Regions from separate parts of the Ectobacillus polymachus genome, predicted to be linked through region 2. Evidence: riboswitches for the same ligand, from Rfam matches in the RefSeq annotation. Region 2 holds a riboswitch; the other holds the start of a gene.

Region 1 (3,253 bases), on a different contig from region 2:
TTTTATTTGGTTGGTTATTAACTGGAGTCTGTCCCTGTTGTGACTGTACGGATTCATTATTTCCCTTTGAATCAGCTTGTTGCCCTTGCTGTTGCTGTACTTGCTGTACCTCTTGCTGTCCTTGCTTTTGCTCTATCTGCTGACCATCCGAAGATTTTGGCTGATCAGTAGATGATGAAGGATTATTCCCTGGGTTACTTGGCGTAGTAGGTGCGGTTGTCCAGTGAAAAATAGACCCTTTTCCATCAAGAAAATATTTATATTGAACAAGTGCATAGAATGCTTGATCAAATGACATGCTATTATTTGCAGTATCACTAGATACCCATTTAAATCCACCATCAGACAACTGGAAGGTAATTAAATTTTGTAATGCAGAATTTGTTTTAGTAAAGTCTGATCCATTTGGATCGATTCCGAGCATCGAAAGTGCAGTTACAACAACAGCTGCACTGTTGGAATTCTCATTATTAAAAGATTGAAATCCGCCATCAGGCAATTGCATTCCTTTTAATAGATCCACAGCTGGCTTAATAGCATTCGCAACATCTGGATTATCCTTATGAGAAGCTAATGCCATTAATACCATTGCATTCGTATCGGGATCATCTGCCCATTTTCCAGGAGTAACTTGGGCTTTTAATATAGCAGAAATTAGCTTATCTTGGTTCCATAACGCATCGTTTGGAATCGTATAATCATTGCTATCTAACGCAAGAAGAGCATACGCATAGGAATAAATATCACCAATACTTGCATCATTATAAAGCTTTGAAACTAAGTTTTGGCCGGCAATATTCGTTGCATCACCGCCTACAGCATTTATAGCCAATATTGTACTTGCTAAATATGTACCTTTTAAACGACCGCTTGTTTGCACCCGGTCAGTTAACTGCTGTAAGTAACTGTTTTTCATTTCACTAGATACATCATTCTTCGCACGAGTGAGCGCAATAGCTTGCCAGTCTGATTGAATTCCATTGTTTAAGGTAAATGTGATTGCTTTATTCAACGCCTCATCAAAAGAAGATGGAACAACAGATTGACCTGGGTCTTTCGTCGGTGCTTGCGTAGATGAATCTGAAGAACCTGATGATGATTGGTTTGTACATCCTCCAAACGCCTTTATACTGTCATTTACCGATTGCTTTTGTAAATCATTTCCCCAGTCAAGCGTATAACGATAGGCAATTACATCATTATTCTTTACTAGGTAATCAGATGCACCAACTTGTGCAGATTTCCCATTAATTTCATACAGCCAACCACTTTGTTGCCCGTCATCAAATTCTTTTAACCCATCAATCCCAGTTACATACGGCTTCCCATCAAAGGAACTAGCTGTTGCTGTTACTTTATCACCAAGCGCTTTCTTCAGCATATCGTATGCGTTTTCATTTGGATCAATATTCACAACTGTAGGACATAGAATCACCTTTTTCTGTGAATCGCCCACTACAATCAAAGTAGCTTGATTCCCTTCAGCGAATGCTAACGTACCTCCATTTGTAAATGATAACAGAACCATGAAAACTATCATCAAACACAATGAAATTTTCTTTTTTAACATTTTTCTCCATTTCCCCCCTTACCTATTATCTACGCAAAAAACGCCCTTCCATTAGGAAGGGCGTGCGTATACGTCTTCTTTCAATCATCCGTCTACACAACAACACCTAATTCCTCGTAGGTTTGTTTGTGAATACTATCGGCAGGTCTCCTGACTTGTGAGTCGTTAAAATCGTGCGCCTTCCCAATAACCAGTGGCATGTTGCACGAGTTCTCTTCACTTACAGTGGCGGGACCGTGTCGGATTTTCACCGACTTCCCTTTTAAACATAATGAAATGTCATTATATACCAATAGTTCTAGTTTAAATTCTATGTAATTTTACTACAAATTTCAATATTTGTCGATAATATTGTAAGATTTTGAAAGAAACCTAGTTACATATTAACCCAATTTCTCTACAATAAATGTCGATGCACAATAGAAACAAAAAATAAACTTTCGTACATGCCTTTCTCCCCCCTTAATTTTTTGTATACTAGTATAAGAAAGGAGCTGTGTCATTTGGCTAATAAAACGATTGCTAGTAGGATTTTGGATCGAAACCATATTTCCTATAGCTTACACGAATACGAATGGGATGAAGAACATTTAAACGCTGAGCATGTTGCAGACCAAGTCGAATTATCACTTGAACAAGTATTTAAAACACTCGTACTTCGAGGGGACAAAACAGGGATCATCATGGCTTGTATCCCTTCACATACAGAATTACGTTTAAAAGCGTTAGCTGCAGTTAGCGGGAATAAAAAAGTTGAAATGGTGCATGTAAAAGAAATCCAAGCACTTACTGGTTATATCCGCGGCGGCGTTTCTCCTCTTGGGGTGAAGAAAAATTATCCGCTTTACCTTGATAAAACATCAGAAAATTTGAATCCCATTAGTATTAGTGCTGGTAAACGAGGATTACAAATTTTCATAAGTGGAGCGGATTTAATGAAAGTAACAAACGCAATTCCCTGTTCCATTACAGAAAAAGATGCAGAATAACCTGCATCTTTTTTTATACCATCTATTGAACATCATCCAGTTAGATTGACAAATCTTTTACCCAAACATTCATATCCTCAAGCTTGTCATAAATATAACAATTGTTTGTAAGTCTTCCTTGATATTGATAGCCTAATTGTTGAAAGGTAGCGTTTATTCCATAGGATAAAGAACGTGCAATCGAGAAGATACAGAAAATTGATTTATGTACAAGCTCCTCTTCAAGGCTTTTTACTAAAGCTTTCATCAACCCTTGCTTACGATGCTCTTGTAAAGTAGCACAATTTGTAATTTCGGCATTCCGTTGCAATGAATTTATTTCAGCTGAGGCAGTGCTTACGATGACTCCATCCTTCTCCACTACAAAGTAATCCGTGTCACTCGTCATCGTTTTTCGTATATAATTCACATCGTGTAAGGGGGTAGGATAAATTTGAAAAACAGTTCTGTATAGACTAGCTAGCTCATCGCAGTCTGCTGTAGTCGCTTTTCTTACTTTATAATCTAGCGGAATCGAACCGTCTACCGTACATACCAGTTGCCGAACAGAAGCTAGAATCTCTTCTTCCTTCAACCAATAATTACTATTTCGTCTATCATTCGTACGATATTTTGCTAAATAATATCCATCGCTACCTAGAAAATAACCAGGTATAATCGCCTCAATCATATACCCTACACGTAAAAAGGAAAG
Region 2 (3,253 bases):
CAGTGTACAATGTGATTTATAGAAGGAGAGATGTTCGCAGTTTTCTTCCTAATCCGATTCCAGAGGATGTAATAGAGAGGATTTTACAAGCAGCACATCATGCACCTTCGGTAGGATTTATGCAGCCTTGGAATTTTATCTTAGTTACGTCCCCGCAGATAAAGGATCAATTAGCTTGGGCAGCTGAGAAGGAAAGGAAAGCGCTTTCTATTCACTATGAAGAAGAACGGGCGGCTAAGTTTTTATCCTTAAAAGTAGAGGGAATTCAACAAGCGCCGCTGACGATTTGTGTCACATGTGATCCAACGAGAGGCGGCTCTCATGTGCTAGGGAGAAATTCCATTCCAGAAACAGATGTTTTATCAACGGCATGTGCGATTCAAAATATGTGGTTAGCTTCATGTGCAGAAGGATTGGCTTTGGGCTGGGTTAGCTTTTATAAGAAAAATGATGTACGCGATATTTTGCATATTCCGCCTCATATTGATCCGGTTGCCTTGCTTTCCATTGGGTACACAGATGACTATCCTACGGCTCCTATTTTAGAGACGGCCAATTGGGAAAAACGCCGTTCCCTTGAAAATTTAATTTTTCATGAAACGTGGGGGAATGGTATCGAATTAGAAGCAGCTGCAAAAAATGTTGAAAAGTAAAACAAATTACGATATCATGAACACTATAAGTAAGAAATAGTTTTATAATTCTATATTTTCTATATTTTTCTAGCAATAAATTAAGATGCCGCAAAAGGCTTAATAGGGAATCCGTATAAGAAACGGAACTGCCCCCGCAACTGTATGTGTAGACGAAATAGGTGAACCACTGTAAAGGAATACGGGAAGGACCTAAAGTAGAGAGAAACACGAGTCAGGAGACCTATCTTAATTTCGTAAGTTTCAAATTCTTCGGGGATTGAGAAGGTGAAGTGTCAGCAGCAAAAGGTCTATATACCTTTTTCCTTTTTATGCTTTCGTTTCCCACTTAAGGTCCCCTTGAGTGGCTTTTTTGTTTTGAAGGAAAAAATGAAGAGATGAATAATAAAATAGAATGATAGAAATAAGGTACATAGCTAGGTATAAGCTGTGTTTAAAAGGGAAGATGGTGAAAATCCATCACGGTACCCGCCACTGTAATGGGGAGTTTCATTGTATATGTCACTGAGCCGATGCTTGGGAAGACATAATGAAATGACGAACCTAAGTCAGGAGACCTGCCTTGTTTTGCATGCTTTCTGGAACCTACGGGATATGGGTGAAAGTGCTGACTGAATGCTCATGTATTTATTCGCACCCCTATCTGTAGATAGGGGTGTTTTTTATACACAGAAAGGGAGTGCAAGATGACGACTTGGAACTTAACAGGAACAAAGCATCACGTATTAATTTGTAATGGAAGCAGTTGTATGAGAAAGGGAGGAGAGGAAGTAACACAAGCAATTCGTGAGGAGATCACGAATGTACAGGCTGACGCAAGTATACATACGACAAGAACGAGGTGCAATGGAAGATGCAAGGATGCTCCTATTGTCATCGCGTACCCGCAAGGAACGTGGTACAAGGAAGTAAATAAAGAGAGTGCTTGCAGTATTGTCCATCATTTAATAAAGGGCACTACGAAAGAGGAAGCAGTCCTCTACCACTATGAAGATGGTGGTTTTGCAGCACCTGCCCATTCCACGAGTGAGGATGGGATAGTAAAGGTGCCTAACTTGAAATAGACAACATTTGGCATTTCGATATATGGGAAAGGTGGCGCATAAAAGTGACAGGAAAAGTAGCAATTATCGGATTTGGCCCGGGTAGCTTTGACCATATTACGCACCGGGCAAAGGAAGCCATAGAAGAATGTGACATGATCATAGGATACAAAACCTATGTCGACTTGATTGAAGGATTAGTAAAAGGACAAACCATCATTAGCACAGGTATGACTGAAGAAGTAAGCAGAGCGCAGGAAGCCGTAAAACAGGCAGAACAAGGTAAAAACGTCGGAGTCATTTCCAGCGGAGATGCTGGTGTATACGGGATGGCTGGGCTTATTTATGAAGTGCTGCTGAATAAAGACTGGCACAAGGAAACGGGAGTAGAGGTAGAAATTATTCCAGGGATCTCCGCTATTAACTCCTGTGCTTCTTTATTAGGAGCTCCTATTATGCATGATGCGTGCACGATCAGTCTAAGTGATCATTTAACGCCGTGGAGTTTAATTGAGAAACGAATTGATGCAGCAGCCGGGGCTGATTTTGTCATTGCTTTTTATAATCCAAAAAGCGGTAGAAGAACGAGACAAATTGAAGAGGCGCAAAGAATTTTATTGCAATATCGTTCTCCTAATACCCCGGTTGGATTAGTGAAAAGTGCTTACCGAGATCGGCAGCATGTAGTTATTACGAATCTTGCAGATATGCTGAATCACGATATTGGGATGCTGACCACTGTTATCGTCGGAAATTCATCGACGTTCGTTTACGATGATTTGATGATAACGCCGCGCGGCTATCAACGAAAATATACGCTAGATAAGACGGAGCAACGACTTGCACCGCATCAGCGCTTACAGAAGGAAGCAGAGCCATGGTCACTTGATCAGGGTACATCTAAGCCTTCAGCAAGAGAACTGGCTGAAGAGGCATTACAGGCTATTACGGGAAAAACAGAGGATAGTGCTACTAGAATGCAGCAGCCAATCTCATCCATATTCGAGCTTGCCGTAAGTCCTGGTGTTGCCAATAAGAAATTTACAGCTGAGCAGATGCTGACGCTTGCTAATCTTATATCAGACAAAGGAACGATGGAATATACACCGGATCATGCGATCAAGCTTGCGATTCCAACTGATAATCCGGATACCATAATCGATACTTTGCAGGAGGCGGGTTTTTTACTTTCCCCTATAGGTGATGTGTTGACGGTAAAAGCATGTGATTTTTGCGATAGCGAGAAAACAGATGGCATTCCTTATGCAGAGGAGATTCAGCAAAAATTAGGAGGTCTTGAACTGCCTAAAGAGCTGAAGATTGGGTTTAACGGTTGTGGTATGGCGTGCTACGGTGCAGTAAAAGAAGATATTGGCATTGTATACCGCAAAGGAGCATTCGATTTATTTTTAGGTGCAAAAACAGCGGGACGGAATGCACATTCAGGTCAAATCGTTGCAGAAGGAATTCCGCCTGACAAAATTGTCGGTATCGTTGAAGCAATCGTCCAGGAATATAAGGAAAAAGGATATCCAAACGAACGCTTTTACAAATTCT

The links. Region 2 has a riboswitch for cobalamin ahead of ACM5BR_RS15030 ((2Fe-2S) ferredoxin domain-containing protein). Riboswitches for the same ligand answer to the same signal wherever they lie in the genome.
Region 1: linked by a shared signal. The riboswitch ahead of ACM5BR_RS05020 (DUF4430 domain-containing protein) and the one ahead of ACM5BR_RS15030 ((2Fe-2S) ferredoxin domain-containing protein) in region 2 are both predicted to bind cobalamin.

Annotation. Positions count from the first base shown of each region.
Region 1 covers NZ_JBLREB010000001.1:974,682-977,934, forward strand. Annotated here, with positions in the region: gene ACM5BR_RS05020 (DUF4430 domain-containing protein) at 1-1,570, opposite strand, end outside; cobalamin riboswitch at 1,694-1,879, opposite strand; gene ybaK (Cys-tRNA(Pro) deacylase) at 2,074-2,559, shown strand; gene ablB (putative beta-lysine N-acetyltransferase) at 2,600-3,253, opposite strand, start outside.
Region 2 covers NZ_JBLREB010000003.1:208,167-211,419, forward strand. Annotated here, with positions in the region: gene bluB (5,6-dimethylbenzimidazole synthase) at 1-653, shown strand, start outside; cobalamin riboswitch at 720-898, shown strand; cobalamin riboswitch at 1,043-1,232, shown strand; gene ACM5BR_RS15030 ((2Fe-2S) ferredoxin domain-containing protein) at 1,340-1,717, shown strand; gene cobJ (precorrin-3B C(17)-methyltransferase) at 1,762-3,253, shown strand, end outside.